Regions from separate parts of the Serratia sarumanii genome, predicted to be linked through region 2. Evidence: predicted binding sites of a transcription regulator. Region 2 holds the regulator's gene; each other region holds the start of a gene.
What was found. Region 2 encodes sigma-54, which starts transcription at its own class of promoters, with help from an activator protein. Its sites were predicted from a motif close to GTTGGCACANNTTTCGCTNT; they were not measured.

Region 1 (6,385 bases), 1.7 Mb from region 2:
CAGCCTGAACGATCAGGCGCAGGAAAGCATGACCAGCATCCGCATGATCAAGGCCTTTGGGCTGGAAGATCACCAATCCAACCGCTTTGCCGACGTCGCGGCGCAGACCGGCGCCAAGAACATGCACGTGGCGCGGGTGGATGCGCGCTTCGATCCGACCATTTATATCGCCATCGGCGCCTCTAACCTGCTGGCCATCGGCGGCGGCAGCTGGATGGTGGTGAACGGGTCGCTGACGCTCGGGCAACTGACCAGCTTTGTGATGTACCTCGGCCTGATGATCTGGCCAATGCTGGCGCTGGCCTGGATGTTCAACATCGTCGAGCGCGGCAGCGCGGCCTACAGCCGCATCCGCAGCCTGCTCGACGAGGCGCCGGCGGTGCAGGACGGCCCGCAGGCGCTGCCGGCCGGGCGCGGCGTGCTGGACGTGGATATCCGCGCGTTCCACTACCCGGAAAACCCGCACCCGGCGCTGCATGATGTGGCGCTGACGCTGAAACCGGGGCAGATGCTGGGGCTGTGCGGGCCGACCGGCGCCGGCAAATCGACGCTGCTGTCGCTGATCCAGCGCCAGTTCGACGTCGATCAAGGGCAGATCCGCTATCACGGCCTGCCGCTGCCGCAGGTCAAACTCGACGACTGGCGTTCGCGGCTGTCAGTGGTGAGCCAAACGCCGTTCCTGTTCTCCGATACCGTGGCGAACAACATCGCGCTGGGCCATCCGGGGGCGACGCAGGCGCAGATCGAACAAGCGGCGCGGTTGGCCAGCGTCCATGAGGACATTCTGCGGCTGCCGCAGGGCTATGACACCGAAGTGGGCGAACGCGGCGTGATGCTGTCGGGCGGGCAGAAACAGCGAATCTCCATTGCGCGCGCGCTGCTGCTGGATGCGGAGATCCTGATCCTCGACGACGCGCTGTCGGCGGTGGACGGCCGCACCGAACACCAGATCCTGCACAACCTGCGCAGCTGGGGGCAAGATCGCACGGTGATCATCAGCGCGCACCGGCTGTCGGCGTTGACCGAAGCCGGCGAGATCCTGGTGATGCAGCACGGTGGCGTGGCGCAGCGCGGCGATCATGCGGCGCTGGCGGCGCAGCCGGGCTGGTATCGCGATATGTACCGTTATCAGCAGCTGGAAGCGGCGCTGGACGAAGCGCCGGAAAACGGCGAGGAGGCGTTGGCCGATGAATAAAGTGCAAAAGCTGTGGCCGACGCTGAAGCGGCTGCTGGCCTACGGTTCGCCGTACCGCAAACCGCTGGGACTGGCGGTGCTGATGCTGTGGATCGCGGCGGCGGCGGAAGTCGCCGGGCCGATCCTGGTGAGCTATTTCATCGATAACTACGTCGCCAAAGGGCAGCTGCCGCTGACGATCGTCGGCGGGCTGGCGGCGGCTTACATTCTGCTGGAGCTGCTGGCGGCGGCGCTGCACTACTTCCAGGCGCTGCTGTTCAACCAGGCTGCGGTGGGGGTGGTCCAGCGGCTGCGTACCGACGTGATGGACGCCGCGCTGCGCCAGCCGCTCAGCGCCTTCGACACCCAGCCGGTCGGGCAATTGATCTCGCGCGTCACCAACGACACCGAGGTGATCAAGGATCTGTACGTGATGGTGGTCTCCACGGTGCTGAAAAGCGCCGCGCTGATCGGCGCCATGCTGGTGGCGATGTTCAGCCTCGACTGGCGCATGGCGCTGGTGGCGGTCTGCATCTTCCCGGCGGTGTTCGTGGTGATGGGCATCTATCAATACTACAGCACGCCGATCGTGCGCCGGGTGCGCAGCTATCTGGCGGACATCAACGACGGTTTCAACGAAGTGATCAACGGCATGGGCGTGATTCAGCAGTTCCGCCAGCAGGTGCGCTTCGGCGAGCGCATGAGCGCCGCCAGCCAGTCGCACTATCTGGCGCGTATGCAGACCCTGCGGCTCGACGGTTTTCTGCTGCGGCCGCTGCTCAGCCTGTTTTCGGCGCTGGTGCTGTGCGGCCTGCTGATGCTGTTCGGCTTCAGCGGCGAAGGCGTGATTGGCGTCGGCGTGCTCTACGCCTTCATCAATTACCTGGGGCGCCTGAACGAACCGCTGATCGAGCTGACTTCGCAGCAGTCGATCCTGCAGCAGGCGGTGGTGGCCGGCGAACGCATCTTCGAGCTGATGGATCGCAGCCAGCAGAGTTACGGCGCCGACGATCGTCCGTTGGCCGGTGGCCGCATCGACATCACCGATCTGAGCTTCGCCTACCGCGCGGACAAAAAGGTGCTGCAGCACATTTCGCTGGCGGTGCCGTCGCGCGGCTTCGTGGCGCTGGTCGGGCATACCGGCAGCGGCAAGAGCACCTTGGCCAACCTGCTGATGGGCTATTACCCGGTCAGCGAAGGGGAAGTGCGCCTCGATGGCCGCCCGATCTCCAGCCTGTCGCACCGCACGCTGCGCCAGGGCGTGGCGATGGTGCAGCAGGATCCGGTGGTGATCGCCGATTCGGTGCTGGCTAACGTCACGCTGGGGCGTAACATCGAGGAAGACGCCGTGTGGCGGGCGCTGGAAACGGTGCAGCTGGCGGATCTGGTGCGCGGCTTCCCGCAGGGCATTCACACCCGGCTGGGGGAGCAGGGCAATAACCTGTCGGTCGGGCAGAAACAGCTGCTGGCGATGGCGCGGGTGTTGGTGCAGGCGCCGCAGATCCTGATCCTCGACGAGGCGACCGCCAATATCGACTCGGGCACCGAACAGGCGATCCAGCGCGCGCTGCGTGCGATCCGCGAGCACACCACGCTGGTGGTGATCGCCCACCGGCTGTCGACCATCGTCGATGCCGATTCCATCCTGGTGCTGCATCGCGGCCAGGCAGTGGAGCAGGGCAATCATCAGCAGCTGCTGGCGCAGCAGGGGCGCTACTACCAGATGTACCAGCTGCAGCTGGCGGGCGAGCAGCTGGCGGAAGCGGTGCGCGAAGAGAGCCAACCCGCCTGAGCATGGGCCGCGATCGCGGCCCTTGTTTCTTTCCCTCGCACCACAAGCAGGCAACCCGCCTGCGTCACGCCCCCTTTCTGCACTTTTTCGACGCGATGCGCACCAAATCAGTGCGCATTATTTAACCCATTCAAGGTATCGGTGCTGCGCTACGTCGCGGGGGCGCCCGCGCGCCCGCTAATTCGCTGAATCGCCATGAAAAATTAAATTTGGCACAGCCCTTGCTACACAAGAGGCGTACCAGGGGGGAGTTTGGGCTTAATTCGTGGAGGGGCAATATGAAGCTGGTGACCGTGGTAATCAAACCGTTCAAGCTGGAGGACGTGCGCGAGGCCCTGTCCTCCGTGGGCATTCAGGGGTTGACCGTAACCGAAGTGAAGGGCTTTGGCCGCCAGAAGGGGCACGCCGAGCTGTATCGTGGCGCTGAATATAACGTCAACTTCCTGCCCAAGGTCAAAATCGACATCGCCATCGCCGACGATCAGTTGGATGAAGTGGTTGATGTGATTAGCAAAGCCGCCTATACCGGCAAAATCGGCGACGGCAAAATTTTCGTTGCCGAGTTGCAACGCGTGATCCGCATTCGCACCGGCGAAACCGACGAATCGGCACTGTAACCGCGAACTCAGTTAAGTGATGGGGATGATTGATAATGAAAAGACTGTTATCCATGTTGGGCCTGAGTTCGGTAACCCTGGTTCCTTCTTTGGCCCTGGCCGCTCCGGCGGTCGCTGATAAGGCCGACAACGCCTTTATGATGATCTGCACCGCGTTGGTGCTGTTCATGACGCTGCCCGGCATCGCGCTGTTTTACGGCGGCCTGCTGCGCGGCAAAAACGTGCTGTCGATGCTGACGCAGGTCACCGTCACCTTCGCGCTGGTTTGCGTGCTGTGGGTGCTGTATGGCTACAGCCTGGCGTTCAGCGAGGGCAATGCGGTGTTCGGCGGGTTCGAGACGGCGATGCTGAAAGGCATCGGCATCGACAGCGTCACCGGCAGCATCAGCCAGATGATCCACGTCGCCTTCCAGGCCTCCTTCGCCTGTATCACCGTGGCGCTGGTGGTGGGCGGCTTCGCCGAACGCATTCGCTTCTCGGCGGTGCTGATCTTCGCGATCCTGTGGTTCACGTTGTCTTACCTGCCGATCGCGCACATGGTGTGGGGCGGCGGCTACCTGGCCGCCGACGGCGCATTGGACTTCGCCGGCGGCACCGTGGTGCACATCAACGCCGCCAGCGCCGGGTTGATCGGCGCCTACCTGATCGGCAAGCGCGCCGGCTTCGGTAAAGAGGCCTTCAAACCGCACAACCTGCCGATGGTGTTTACCGGGGCGTCGATCCTGTATATCGGCTGGTTCGGCTTTAACGCCGGCTCCGCCAGCGCGGCCAACGGCATTGCGGCCCTGGCATTCCTCAACACCGTGGTTGCCACCGCGGGCGCCATTCTCTCCTGGACCTTCGCCGAATGGGTGCTGCGTGGCAAGCCTTCGCTGCTGGGCGCCTGCTCCGGCATGATCGCCGGGTTGGTTGCGGTGACGCCGGCGGCGGGCACCGTGGGCGTGGGCGGGGCGTTGATCATCGGCCTGGTGGGCGGCGTCGCCGGTCTGTGGGGCGTCGTAACGCTGAAAAAATGGCTGAAAGTGGACGACACCTGCGACGTATTCGGCGTGCACGGGGTGTGCGGCATCGTCGGCTGCCTGCTGACCGGCGTGTTCACCGCCTCTTCACTGGGCGGCACCGGCTACGCCGAAGGCGTGACGATGGGCCACCAGGTCTGGATCCAGCTGGTGAGCGTGCTGATCACGCTGGTGTGGTCGAGCGTCGCCGCCTTTATCGCCTTCAAGATCGCGGGCGCCATGGTGGGGCTGAGAGTGCCGGAAGAGCAGGAACGCGAAGGGCTGGATGTCAACAGCCACGGCGAGAGCGCCTACAACCAATAAGACTCGAAGCAGGGCAGTGCGCTAAAGACTAAAATAATGATGAAGCCAAAAGGGGCGATGGAAACATCGCCCCTTTCTTTATATTGCGGATCAGGCGTCGCGCTGGCGAATCACCCCTTCCTGCACGGTGGTGGCGACCAGTACGCCGTCGCGGGTGTAGATCTGGCCGCGCACAAAGCCCCGTGCGCCGGAGGCGGAGGAGCTCTCCACCGCGTACAGCAGCCAGTCATCCATGCGGAACGGACGGTGGAACCACATCGAGTGGTCAATGGTGGCCACCTGCATGCCCGGCTCGAGGAAGCCGACGCCGTGCGGCTGCAGCGCCGTCGGCAGGAAGTTAAAGTCCGACGCGTAGCCCAGCAGATATTGGTGGATGCGCTGATCGTCCGGCATGCTGCCGTTGGCGCGGAACCACACGTAGCGATGCGGTTCTTCCACGCTGCCTTTCAGCGGGTTGTGGAATTTCACCGGGCGCATTTCGATCGGCTTCTGGCCGATAAATTTTTCGCGCACTTTTTCCGGCAGCATATGCGCCAGTTTCTGGGCGATCTCTGACTCGGACAGCAGCCCTTCCGGCGGCGGTACGTCCGGCATCAGGTTCTGATGCTCGAAACCCGCTTCCGGGCTCTGGAAGGAAGCAGTCATATAGAAGATAGGTTTGCCGTGCTGGATGGCGCTGACGCGGCGCGCGCTGAAGCTGTTGCCATCGCGCAGGGTTTCCACGTCGTAAACGATAGGCTTGCTGCTGTCGCCCGGGCGAAGGAAGTAACTGTGGAACGAATGCACGCTGCGTTCGTCCGGCACCGTCTGTTTGGCTGCGTACAGCGCCTGGCCGACCACTTGCCCACCGAACACCTGGCGCAGCCCCAGATCTTCACTCTGGCCGCGGAACAGCCCTTCTTCGATTTTCTCCAGATCCAGCAGATCGAGGAGGTTTTGCAATGCCTGGCTCATAAAGTTATTACCTTTCTAATAATCATTTTGCGCAGTGTGCGGAATATCACGGCGCGGCGTCAACATTTTGCGTTAAAGGGCCGATGAGAATGCTCTTAATCGTGGACGCCTTGAGTTGTTTAAGTGATTAATAGGCAGGGTAAAGTGGATTTATCAGTGTTTTGTGCTAGGTTTAATAGGTGAGGTGGTGAAAGCCACCAACATGTTGATAATAAAAAAGGAGACCGATCCATGAAACTCTGGCAAATCGTAGGCGGTGCCGCGGCACTGACGATCACGCTGGCGGGATGCGCGCAAAAGAGTGCTGATGTGCCTACCCAGGCGGCCGGTAACCCGGCGGCTGCGCAAACGCAGATTCAGGGCCCGGCGGTGACAGGTTCGGTTAATATACGTCAGCGCATTGCGCTGCCGCCGGACGCCGTACTGACGGTCACCCTCTCTGATGCCTCGCTGGCAGATGCGCCGTCCAAAGTGATTGCACAGCGCGCGGTTCGTACTGAAGGGCAGCAGGCGCCATTCAGCTTTA
Region 2 (6,385 bases):
TTCCGGCGATTCCGGCATGTTGCGCACGTCGATGCTGACCGCCGCGGAGATATTGCGTTCCGCCAGCGTATTGGCGAGCTGCGGCAGCAGCACCACCGGCAGGTTGTCAACGCAGTAAAAACCCATGTCTTCCAGCGCCCGCAAGGCGACGGATTTTCCGGAACCGGAACGGCCGCTGACAATCATCAGCACCATGTGGCAACTCCCCTGGCATCGCGGCGGCGTTCATCGCCACCGGTGGAAACTTTGTTATTCCGGCCGAGGCCGGATCCATCATCGTGAAACAGTAACGTTATCCGGGCTGGAAGTCACGCCGGCCGGGCATCACTCGGTGATGATTTGGTAAAGTTCTTCGTCGCTTTGCGCGGCGCGCAGGCGGCGGCATACGGTTTTGTCGGCCAGGCGTTTGGCGACCAGCGACAGGGTATGCAAATGGGTTTTGCACTGATCGGCAGGCACCAGCAGCGCGAACAGCAGGTCGACCGGCTGGTTGTCGATAGCGTCGAAAGCGATGGGTTGGTCGAGACGGATAAACACGCCAACGGCCCGCAGTGTGTCCTCTTCCAGTTTGCCGTGGGGAATGGCGATACCGTTGCCGATACCGGTGCTGCCCATGCGCTCCCGGGTGAGAACCGCGTCAAACACCACCTGCGAAGGTAGATTGAGCTGTTTGGCGGCCAGTTCGCTGATAATTTCCAAAGCCCGCTTCTTGCTGGTGCAGTGTACCGAGCTTTTGGTGCACTCGATGTTTAACACCGAGCTTAATTGCATATATTCGTTGTTCATCTCATCTTCACTTAAAACCGCGCCGCCGGGCGCACCCGGCAAGGCGGTTTTTCGTCGGTTTTAACCCTGATTACCGTTCGGCGCGTCACCCATGCGGGTCACGCGCCGAAGGGCGAGGCGGCGACGGATGCCGCCTCATGGAGTGGGTTAGGGTGTCAGTGTTGCTTCAATTTGTCTTTATGTTTGTTCAATTGACGTGCCAATTTGTCGATCAGCGTATCAATTGCGGCATACATATTCTCGTCTTCCGAGGTGGCGTGCAACTCGCCTCCATTCACGTGCACCGTTGCTTCCGCAATTTGCTGCACTTTTTCCACACTTAATACAACATACACCTGATTAATGCGATCAAAATACTGTTCGAGTTTGGCGAACTTGTTGTTCACGAACTCGCGCAACGGATCGGTGATTTCGATGTGGTGTCCGGTAATGTTGAGCTGCATAGTGTCTTCCTTCTCAATAGAGGTCAAACCAACTGTTTACGCTGGTTCGACGGCGGGATGGACAAAGACTCTCGGTACTTGGCGACGGTGCGCCGCGCCACGATGATCCCCTGATCGGCGAGCAGGGTGGCCAGCTTGCTGTCGCTGAGTGGCTTGGCGGGGTTTTCCGCCGCAATCAATTTCTTCACCAACGCGCGGATCGCCGTCGAGGAGGCTTCGCCGCCGCTGTCGGTATTCACGTGGCTGGAGAAGAAATACTTCAATTCAAAAATGCCGCGTGGGCTGTGCAGAAACTTCTGCGTGGTGACGCGCGAGATCGTCGATTCATGCATCTCCACGGCCTGGGCGATATCCGCCAGCACCATGGGTTTCATAAACTCTTCGCCTTGCTCGAAGAACGCCTGCTGTTGGCTGACGATGCAGCGGGTGACCTTCAGCAGCGTCTCGTTGCGGCTCTCCAGGCTTTTAATCAGCCACTTGGCTTCCTGCAGGTTGCTGCGGATAAACTGGCCGTCGGCTTCGCTGCGGGCGCTGTTGCCCAGCGCGGCGTACTGCTGATTGATCTTCAAACGCGGCACGCTGTCGCCGTTGAGCTCGACCGTCCATTTGTTCTGCGTCTTGCGCACCAGCACGTCCGGGATCACGTATTCCGACTCGCCGGTATTGATCGACTGCCCCGGGCGCGGATCGAGCGACTGAATCAGCAGCATCGCTTCTTTCAGTGTATCTTCTTTTAGCCGGGTTGATCGCATCAGGCTGCGAAAGTCGTGGTTGGCCAACAGATCCAGATGGTCGCTGATGATCAGCCGCGCTTCGGCCAGGTAAGGGGTGTCTTTGGCGTATTGGGAGAGCTGCACCAGCAGGCAATCGCGCAGATCGCGCGCGGCGACGCCGATCGGATCGAAACGCTGCACGCGCTTCAATACCGCCTCGACTTCCTCGAGGGTCACGTTCTCGTCGCCCAGGCTTTCCAGAATGTCTTCCAGCGGCACGGTGAGATAGCCGGTGTCGTCCACCGCGTCGACGATGGAGGTGGCGATGGCGGCGTCGGTATCGGAGAACGGCGTCAGATCCACCTGCCACATCAGGTAATCCTGCAGCGTTTGGGTGGTCTCGCCCTGATAGACCGGCAGTTCGTCGTCGCTGTAGTCGGTGCCGGTGCCGGACGGCGTGCCGGCGGTGTAGATCTCATCCCAGGTGGCGTCCAGCGGCAGCTCTTCCGGCATGTCTTTCTGTTCCAGCGCCTCGCGGGTATCGAGCCCCTCGGTCTCCTGGGTTTCTTTGGCGTCGATTTCGTCGTGCAGATCGGTCTGTTCAAGCAGCGGATTGCTCTCCAGCGCCAGCTGGATTTCTTGCTGAAGCTCAAGCGTGGACAACTGCAGCAGGCGGATCGCCTGCTGGAGCTGAGGAGTCATGGCCAGCTGTTGGCTGAGCCTGAGTTGCAAACCTTGCTTCATAGTTTTCTGTCTACTTCCGTTAACGGTGTCGCCCCGCAGGGCGCGCCGGCGCTTAGAGGCGGAACTCTTCGCCCAGATAAACGCGTTTAACCTGCTCGTCGGCCAGAATAGCATCCGGCGTGCCGTGAGCAATCAGTTTGCCCTGGCTGACGATGTAGGCGCGTTCACACACGTCCAGCGTCTCGCGCACGTTGTGGTCGGTGATCAGCACGCCCAGGCCGCTGTCACGCAGGTGCTCGATGATTTTCTTGATATCGATAACGGAGATCGGATCCACCCCGGCGAAGGGTTCGTCCAGCAGTATGAATTTCGGGTTGGCCGCCAGCGCGCGGGCGATTTCGACACGGCGACGCTCACCGCCGGACAGCGCCTGGCCGAGGCTGTCGCGCAGATGGGAGATATGGAACTCTTCCATCAGCTCCTTGGCGCGGTCTTCGCGCTGTTCGCTGGTGAGGTCGGGGCGAATCTCCAGCACCGCCATCAGGTTGTCGTACACGCTCAGGCGGCGGAAGATCGAGGCTTCCTGCGGCAGGTAACCGATGCCGCGGCGCGCGCGGGCGTGCAGCGGCAGCAGACTGATGTCTTCTTCGTCGATCACGATGCGCCCGGCGTCGCGTGGCACGATGCCGACCACCATGTAGAAGGTGGTGGTTTTACCGGCGCCGTTCGGCCCGAGCAGGCCGACGATCTCGCCGGATTTCACTTTCAGGCTGACGTCTTCGACAACTTTACGGCCCTTGTAGGCTTTCGCCAGGTTTTCTGCGATGAGTGTTGCCATAAGTGATTAGTTACTCTTTTTCTGCTCGTTTTTGTCTTGCAACTGCGACGGTACCAGAACCGTTGTCACGCGTTTGCCTTTGTCGCTAAACGCCTGCATTTGCTGCTGTTGCACCAGATAGGTGATGCGATCGCCTTTCACGTTGCTGTCGAGCTGCTCCAGATAGGCGTTGCCCGTCAGGGTCACCAGCTGGGTCGCCACGTCGTAACGCACTTTCTGCGCGTGGCCTTTGACCGGCTTGCCGCTGTCCTGCATCTGGTAGAAGGTTACCGGGTTGCCGAACGCTTCAATATAGGTCTTATTCTGATCTCCGCCCGGGCGGGTGACCACCACCTTGTCGGCGCGAATATCGATGGTGCCTTGCTTGATCACCACGTTGTCGGTGAAGGTGCTGACGTTGCTCTGCATGTCCAACGACTGCTTGAGCGAGTCGATGCTGACCGGCTGGCTGGAGTCGGATTTCAGCGCCAGAGCGGGGGCGCTGGCGGCCAAAACTAAGCTGCCGAGCAACAGGTTACGGAGTTGGTTTTTGGTTCTGAATTTCATAGTTGGTCTTAACCTTATCAATCAGCTCAGCGGTTTTGGTCCGCAGGTTCCCACGCATTTTCATGCCGTTAGAGGTAAAATTGGTCCCGTAAATCGTGACTTCGTCATCGGAGGTGACGTCCTGGGTGACCAGGTTTACCTGAGCGTTGTCCGTCTTAATTTTTTCCAGCTGCGAGGTGGTGGTCAGGCTGTTTACCTCGACGTGACCATACAGATACAGCATCCGGTCTTTAGTCAGTTTGGCGCGATCGGCGCGAACTGACCAGGTGGCCACCGCATTCTCATCGAACAGCGTCATCACCGGCTGGGTGAACCAGCTCAGCTCGCCGGCGGTGTAATACTTCGCGTCTTCCGCCACCAGTTTGTAATTCAGCTTGCCGGCCGGGTTGTACACCACGGTGACCGTGTGCTGGCTCTGGTAGGTCGGATCCTTATCGTTGACCGGGCCAGGGGCCGTGTCGTCGCTAAAATCCGTCATGTTCCAGCCGATCAGCGCCAGAACGATCACCGTCAACAGGATGGTGATCCACAGTTTGGTTTTACTCATATCGACAGCCCTTTGGCGTCCTCCAGCTTATTTTGAGCCAAAAGAATGATGTCGCACAGTTCGCGCACCGCGCCGCGGCCGCCGGCAATGCGGGTGACGTAGTGGGCGCGCGGCGTCAGCAGCGGGTGGGCGTCCGCCACCGCGACCGCCAGGCCGACCTGCGCCATTACCGGCCAGTCGATCAGGTCATCGCCGATATAGGCGACCTGATCCGCCGTTAACGACAGTTTATCCAACAGTTCGCGGAAGGCCAAAAGCTTATCGGATTGCCCCTGATACAGATGGGTGATACCGAGCGTCTGCGCGCGGTCTTCCAGCAGCTTGGCGGAGCGACCGGTGATGATCGCCACCTCGATGTCCGAGGTTTTCAAGCAGCGGATGCCGTAGCCGTCGCGCACGTTGAACGCTTTCAATTCTTCACCGTTGTTGCCCATGAAGATCAGGCCGTCCGACAGCACGCCGTCAACGTCGCAAATCAACAGGCGGATGTTCCCGGCACGCGCCATAACCTCTTGTTCTACCGGCCCGTAGCAGGTTTCTACCATACCCATTCCGTTCTATTCCTTAATTAAACGACGCCGGCGCGCAGCATGTCATGCATATGTACCACACCCAGCAACTGGTCGCCATCGGCAACCAGCAGCGCGGTGATGTGGCGTTGTTGCATCAGGTTCAATGCATCGACCGCCAGGATGTTGGGGCGCACCCGTACGCCGCCCGGCGTCATGACATCGGCGATCTTCGCCTCGTGCAGGTTGATGCCCATGTCGAATACCCGGCGCAGGTCGCCGTCGGTGAAGATGCCGGCGATTTTCATCAAATCGTCGCAGACAACCGTCAGGCCCAGATTTTTGCGGGTAATTTCCAGCAGCGCGTCGCGCAACGAGGCGTCGGCGCTGACGTGGGGCATTTCGTCGCCGCTGTGCATGATATCGCTAACCCGCAGCAGCAGTTTGCGGCCGAGTGCGCCGCCCGGATGCGACAGCGCGAAATCTTCCTGCGTGAAACCGCGCGCTTTCAGCAGCGCGACGGCCAGCGCATCGCCCATCACCAGCGTGGCGGTGGTGCTGGTGGTCGGCGCCAGCCCCAGCGGGCAGGCTTCCTGCGGCACCTTGATGCACAGGTGGATATCCGCCGCCTTGCCCATCGAGCTTTCCGGATTGTTGGTCATACAGATGAGGGTGATCTGCTGGCGTTTCAATACCGGGATCAGCGCCAGGATCTCGCTGGACTCGCCGGAGTTGGAGATGGCGAGCACGATGTCCTGTGGGGTGACCATGCCCAAATCGCCATGGCTGGCCTCCGCCGGGTGAACGAAGAATGAGGGGGTGCCGGTGCTGGCGAAGGTCGCGGCGATCTTGCAGCCGATATGGCCGGATTTGCCCATGCCCATCACCACCACTTTGCCGCCGCAGGCGGCGATCGTTTCGCAGGCGCGGGTGAAGTCTGCGTTGATGTAGCTGTCGAGCTGAGCCAGCCCTTCACGCTCTATCTGAAGCACTTCTTTGCCGGCCTGCTGAAAATCGAAGCCCGGTTGCAACTCAATGTTCGACATACTCATTCCCGTCGGTTTAGCCGAAAGTACTGAAAGGGTTAAAGAACAGCACCGCAAGATACGCAATAAAGCCACATAATAACAGAGCGCCCGCCAGGTGACCGATGCGATGCTTGCGGCCGATGCACAGTACGCTCAGCAGCACGCTGGCCGCCAGCATCACCCAGTAATCGCGCTGGAAGGCGGCGGCGTCTACGCTGCCCGGCGACAGCAGGGCGGGGACGCCCAGCACGATCACCGTGTTGAAAATATTGGAGCCGATGATATTTCCAA
Region 3 (6,385 bases), 560 kb from region 2:
CACGTCGTCGTAGTGGCTGAAGGTGGAGTACAGCAGACCGGTGCCCGAAGTCATGGTCATGAATTCGTTACGGAAGCCGATCAGACCGCGGCTTGGGATCACGTAGTCGAGACGCACGCGGCCCTTACCGTCCGGATCCATGTTTTTCAGGTCGGCTTTACGCTCGCCCATCGCCTGCATCACGGAACCCTGATGCTGCTCTTCGATATCCAGCGTCACGTTCTCGAATGGCTCCTGCTTGCGGCCATCGATTTCGCGGAAGATAACTTTCGGACGGGAAACCGCCAGCTCGAAACCTTCGCGACGCATGTTTTCGATCAGCACCGACAGGTGCAGCTCGCCACGGCCGGAAACGCGGAAGGCGTCCGCATCGTCGGTTTCTTCAACGCGCAGCGCTACGTTGTGCACCAGCTCTTTGTTCAGACGGTCAAGGATCTGACGCGACGTCACGTACTTGCCTTCTTTACCGCAGAACGGCGAGGTGTTGACGTTGAAGAACATGGTGACGGTCGGTTCGTCGACGGACAGCGCCGGCAGCGCTTCTACGGCGTTGGTGTCGCAGATGGTGTCGGAGATGTTCAGCTCGCCCAGGCCGGTGATGGCGATGATGTCGCCCGCTTCCGCCAGGGTGCTGTCGATACGCTCCAGACCCAGGTGGCCCAGCACTTTGCCCACTTTACCGTTGCGAGTTTTACCTTCGCTGTCGATGATGGTGACCTGCTGGTTCGGCTTCACTTTACCGCGCTTGATGCGGCCGATGCCGATAACACCCAGGTAGTTGTTGTAGTCCAACTGGGAGATCTGCATCTGGAATGGCGCTTCCAGCTCAACCTGCGGCGCAGACACGTGGTCGACGATCGCCTGATACAGCGGGGTCATGTCTTCCGCCATGTCGGTGTGGTCGACGCCGGCGATGCCGTTCAGCGCAGAAGCGTAGATGATCGGGAAGTCGAGCTGCTCGTCGGTCGCGTCGAGGTTCACGAACAGGTCGAACACCTGATCCACAACCCAGTCAGGGCGCGCGCCAGGACGGTCAACCTTGTTGATGACCACGATCGGCTTCAGACCGTTGGCGAAGGCCTTCTTGGTCACGAAGCGGGTTTGCGGCATAGGGCCATCCATTGCATCCACAACCAGCAGCACCGAGTCAACCATCGACATCACGCGCTCTACCTCGCCGCCGAAGTCGGCGTGTCCCGGGGTATCCACGATGTTGATACGGTAACCGTTCCAATTAATGGCGGTGTTTTTTGCGAGGATGGTAATCCCACGCTCTTTCTCCAAATCGTTGGAGTCCATTACGCGTTCGGTGGCTTCCGCACGCTCTCCGAAAGTACCGGATTGTTGCAGCAGCTTATCAACCAGGGTGGTTTTACCATGGTCAACGTGGGCAATAATGGCGATGTTACGCAAATTTTCGATCACAGCTTTGCCTCGGGCATTAGAAATAGCGCGCTATTGTACACGTATTAAGCGAGGGACTAAACAAGATCACAACCATCTCTTATAAACAACCGCGTACCGGTCAGTTTGTGATCCCTTTCACGGTGCAAAAAGCCGCAATCGCTGCACTTTTGCACCATTTCGGTGCCTGCGCCCACCCTTATTGCACCATAACAGTGCAATTTATCGTTGATGGTGCATACTGTGGCTGGGTAAAACCCGCGCAGAAAGGCGATGAACGCCTTTTTGAAAAGTTGGCACGCTTTTCGCTTTAGTCTTTTCAAGGCGAAAAAAAGCCAGTTCCACAGATTCGTTCCACGACGACGACAATGATAAACCGGGAGAGTTAAGTATGTCCGCTGAACACGTTTTGACGATGCTGAATGAGCATGAAGTGAAATTCGTAGACCTGCGTTTCACTGACACCAAGGGTAAGGAACAGCACGTGACTATCCCGGCTCACCAGGTAAACGCCGACTTCTTCGAAGAAGGCAAAATGTTTGACGGCTCCTCTATCGGTGGTTGGAAGGGCATCAACGAATCTGACATGGTGCTGATGCCGGACGCCAGCACGGCGGTTCTGGATCCGTTCTTCGAAGAACCTACCCTGATCATTCGCTGCGACATTCTCGAGCCGGGCACCATGCAAGGCTACGATCGCGACCCGCGCTCCATCTCCAAACGCGCCGAAGACTTCCTGCGCTCCTCCGGCATCGCGGATACCGTGCTGTTCGGGCCAGAGCCTGAGTTCTTCCTGTTCGACGACATCCGCTTCGGCAGCAGCATCCGCGGTTCCCACGTGGCCATCGACGACATCGAAGGCGCCTGGAACTCCGGTACAAAATACGACGGCGGCAACAAAGGCCACCGTCCGGCGGTGAAAGGCGGTTACTTCCCGGTTCCACCGGTCGACTCTTCGCAGGATCTGCGTTCCACCATGTGCTTGACCATGGAAGAGATGGGCCTGGTGGTTGAAGCGCACCACCACGAAGTGGCGACCGCCGGTCAGAACGAAGTGGCAACCCGCTTCAACACCATGACCAAGAAAGCCGACGAAATTCAGATCTACAAATACGTGGTGCACAACGTGGCGCACGCTTTCGGCAAAACCGCGACCTTCATGCCGAAGCCTATGTTCGGCGACAACGGTTCCGGCATGCACTGCCACATGTCGCTGTCCAAGAACGGCACCAACCTGTTCGCCGGCGACAAATACGGCGGCCTGTCTGAAACCGCGCTGTTCTACATCGGCGGCATCATCAAGCACGCCAAGGCGATCAACGCCCTGGCCAACCCGACCACCAACTCGTACAAACGTTTGGTGCCGGGTTACGAAGCGCCGGTGATGCTGGCTTACTCCGCCCGTAACCGCTCCGCGTCCATCCGCATCCCGGTGGTCGCCAGCCCGAAAGCGCGCCGCATCGAAGCCCGCTTCCCGGATCCGGCGGCTAACCCATACCTGTGCTTCGCCGCGCTGCTGATGGCCGGCCTGGACGGCATCATCAACAAGATCCACCCTGGCGACGCCATGGACAAAAACCTGTACGACCTGCCGCCGGAAGAAGAAGCCGAGATCCCAAAAGTGGCCGGCTCGCTGGACGAGGCGATGGCCGCACTGAACGAAGACCGCGAGTTCCTGACCCGCGGCGGCGTGTTCACCGACGATGCGATCGATGCCTACATCGAACTGCGCAAAGAAGAGATGGACCGCATTCGCATGACGCCACACCCGGTTGAGTTCGAACTGTACTACAGCGTCTAAGCCCTACCCGCGCCGTCTGCGCAGGCGGACGGCGCCCACATTTTTGTTATCGCTTTTTTGTTGCCGTGGAAACTTTCAGCCCATCTTCGGATGGGTTTTTTTCTCCACCGTATTTTCTGCAAAACTATTCCATACCGCGCCGATCCCGGATGGAGTAGGATAGATGCACTAAAAAGGTGCAGGAGTCTGCTGTATGGCAACTGGCAAGCTGCCCGATGCTGGGCAGATCCTCAATTCACTCATCAACAGCATCCTGCTGTTGGATGACTCTCTGGCGGTTCACTACGCCAACCCTGCGGCACAGCAGCTGCTGGCGCAAAGCTCCCGCAAGCTGTTCGGCACGCCGCTGCCCGATTTGCTCGGTTATTTTTCGCTGAACGTCTCTTTGATGCGTGAAAGCCTGCGCGCCGGTCAGGGCTTCACCGACAACGAAGTGACCCTGGTGGTCGACGGCCGTGCGCATATCCTTTCCCTGACCGCTCAGGCGCTGCCGGAAGGCTATATTCTGGTCGAGCTGGCGCCGATGGACAATCAGCGCCGCCTGAGCCAGGAACAGCTGCAGCATGCCCAACAGGTGGCGGCCCGCGATCTGGTGCGCGGTTTGGCGCACGAGATTAAAAATCCGCTGGGCGGCCTGCGCGGCGCGGCACAGCTGCTGGCCAAAGCGCTGCCCGATCCGGCGCTGACCGAATACACCAAGGTGATCATCGAGCAGGCCGATCGGCTGCGCAATCTGGTGGATCGCCTGCTCGGCCCGCAGCGGCCCGGCCAGCACATCACCCAGAGCATCCATCAGGTCGCGGAGCGCGTCTGCCAGCTGGTGTCGCTGGAAATGCCGGATAACGTCACGCTGGTGCGCGATTACGATCCGAGCCTGCCGGAAATGGCCCACGACCCGGATCAGATAGAACAGGTGCTGCTGAACATTACCCGCAACGCGCTGCAGGCGCTGGGCGAAGCGGGCGGCACCATCACGCTGCGCACCCGCACCGCGTTTCAGATTACGCTGCACGGCACCCGCTACCGCCTGGCGGCGCGCATCGACGTCGAAGACGACGGCCCCGGCGTGCCGGCGCAGCTGCAGGACACGCTGTTCTACCCGATGGTCAGCGGCCGTGAAGGCGGTACCGGCCTGGGATTATCCATCGCCCGCAATCTTATCGATCAGCATTGCGGAAAAATTGAATTCAACAGTTGGCCAGGTCATACCGAATTCTCGGTCTACCTGCCCATTCGTCAGTGAGGTTTGCTATGCAACGAGGGATAGTCTGGATCGTCGATGACGATAGCTCCATCCGCTGGGTGCTTGAGCGCGCGCTCACCGGCGCGGGCCTGAGCTGCGCCACCTTCGAAGGCGGCAATGACGTGCTGGAAGCCTTGGCCACGCAAACCCCCGACGTGCTGCTGTCCGATATCCGCATGCCGGGCATAGACGGCCTGGCGCTGCTCAAACAGATCAAACAGCGCCATCCGATGCTGCCGGTGATCATCATGACCGCGCATTCGGATTTGGACGCCGCCGTCAGCGCCTATCAGCAAGGGGCCTTCGACTACCTGCCGAAGCCGTTCGATATCGACGAAGCGGTGGCGCTGGTCGAGCGCGCCATCAGCCATTATCAGGAGCAGCAGCAGCCGGTGCGCAGCCAGCCGGCCAGCGATCCGGCGGCGGACATCATCGGCGAGGCGCCGGCGATGCAGGACGTGTTTCGCATCATCGGCCGGCTGTCGCGTTCGTCGATCAGCGTGTTGATCAACGGTGAATCCGGCACCGGCAAGGAGCTGGTGGCGCATGCGCTGCACCGCCACAGCCCGCGCGCCAAGTCGCCGTTCATCGCCCTGAACATGGCCGCCATCCCCAAGGATCTGATCGAGTCCGAGCTGTTCGGCCACGAGAAAGGCGCCTTCACCGGCGCGAACCAAATTCGTCAGGGCCGTTTTGAACAGGCCGACGGCGGCACGCTGTTCCTCGACGAGATCGGCGATATGCCGCTCGACGTGCAAACGCGCCTGCTGCGGGTACTGGCGGACGGCCAGTTCTACCGGGTCGGCGGCTATGCGCCGGTGAAGGTCGACGTGCGCATCATCGCCGCCACGCACCAGAATCTGGAGCTTCGGGTGCAGGAAGGCAAGTTCCGCGAGGATCTGTTCCACCGCCTGAACGTGATTCGCGTACACCTGCCGCCGCTGCGCGAGCGCCGTGAAGACATCCCGCGGCTGGCGCGCCACTTCCTGCAGATCGCCGCCAAAGAGTTAGGCGTCGAGGCCAAGAACCTGCACCCGGAAACCGAAACCGCGCTGACCCGCCTGCCCTGGCCGGGCAACGTGCGCCAGCTGGAGAACACCTGCCGCTGGCTGACGGTGATGGCCGCCGGGCAGGAAGTGCTGATCCAGGATCTGCCGGGTGAGCTGTTCGAAACCGCCGCGCCGGAAAGCCCCAGCCACAGTCTGCCGGACAGCTGGGCCACGCTGCTGGCGCAGTGGGCCGATCGCGCGCTGCGTTCCGGTCATCAAAACCTGCTGTCGGAAGCACAGCCGGAAATGGAGCGCACGCTGCTCACCACCGCGCTGCGCCACACCCAAGGGCACAAACAGGAAGCCGCGCGCCTGCTGGGCTGGGGGCGCAATACCCTGACCCGCAAGCTCAAAGAGCTGGGTATGGAATAGGAACGGGGATGGATGATGAAAAACACCGTCCGGCGCACAAAAAAACGCCAACCGCAGGCTTTACAGCCGGTGCGGGCGCAGTATGATCGTGTCGCACACTCTGGAGGTTGACGATGCTGGACTCATTCATCGTATTCATTTCTCAGGGCGCGGAGCTGGGCTCCGCCGCCAGCCACACCCCGCAGGCGGCGGTTGCCGCGGTATTGTGCGCCGCGCTGATTAACTTCTTCAGTTAAAAAAACAGCCGCATCAGCGGCTGTTTTTTCATCCTCAGATCACCCGAGAGAACTGCTGGCTGCGCGCCTGTTGCCGCAGATAGCGATCGAAACACATGCAGATATTGCGGATCAGCAAGCGCCCGCGCGGCGTGACGCGAATGCCCTGCTCGTCGCGCTCCACCAGCCCATCGCGTTCAAACGGCGCCAGCAGCTGCAGGTCTTCGGCGAAGTAAGCGGTGAAATCGATGCCGTAATGCCGTTCGAGCGGCTGATACGCCAACCGGAAATTGCAGATCAG

Region 1: the regulator sigma-54 is predicted to act here: its motif matches at 3,175-3,194, upstream of glnK (P-II family nitrogen regulator).
Region 3: the regulator sigma-54 is predicted to act here: its motif matches at 1,697-1,716, upstream of glnA (glutamate--ammonia ligase).

Annotation. Positions count from the first base shown of each region.
Region 1 covers NZ_CP124750.1:1,062,793-1,069,177, forward strand. Annotated here, with positions in the region: gene smdA (multidrug efflux ABC transporter permease/ATP-binding subunit SmdA) at 1-1,195, shown strand, start outside; gene smdB (multidrug efflux ABC transporter permease/ATP-binding subunit SmdB) at 1,188-2,966, shown strand; gene glnK (P-II family nitrogen regulator) at 3,245-3,583, shown strand; gene amtB (ammonium transporter AmtB) at 3,619-4,905, shown strand; gene tesB (acyl-CoA thioesterase II) at 4,996-5,859, opposite strand; gene SSARUM_RS04985 (YbaY family lipoprotein) at 6,091-6,385, shown strand, end outside.
Region 2 covers NZ_CP124750.1:4,451,740-4,458,124, reverse strand. Annotated here, with positions in the region: gene rapZ (RNase adapter RapZ) at 1-195, opposite strand, end outside; gene ptsN (PTS IIA-like nitrogen regulatory protein PtsN) at 325-786, opposite strand; gene hpf (ribosome hibernation promoting factor) at 942-1,229, opposite strand; gene rpoN (RNA polymerase factor sigma-54) at 1,253-2,686, opposite strand; gene lptB (LPS export ABC transporter ATP-binding protein) at 2,739-3,464, opposite strand; gene lptA (lipopolysaccharide ABC transporter substrate-binding protein LptA) at 3,471-4,010, opposite strand; gene lptC (LPS export ABC transporter periplasmic protein LptC) at 3,979-4,557, opposite strand; gene kdsC (3-deoxy-manno-octulosonate-8-phosphatase KdsC) at 4,554-5,108, opposite strand; gene kdsD (arabinose-5-phosphate isomerase KdsD) at 5,126-6,112, opposite strand; gene SSARUM_RS21135 (calcium/sodium antiporter) at 6,129-6,385, opposite strand, start outside.
Region 3 covers NZ_CP124750.1:5,015,078-5,021,462, forward strand. Annotated here, with positions in the region: gene typA (ribosome-dependent GTPase TypA) at 1-1,425, opposite strand, end outside; gene glnA (glutamate--ammonia ligase) at 1,796-3,205, shown strand; gene glnL (nitrogen regulation protein NR(II)) at 3,399-4,448, shown strand; gene glnG (nitrogen regulation protein NR(I)) at 4,457-5,869, shown strand; gene SSARUM_RS23740 (YshB family small membrane protein) at 5,983-6,105, shown strand; gene hemN (oxygen-independent coproporphyrinogen III oxidase) at 6,140-6,385, opposite strand, start outside.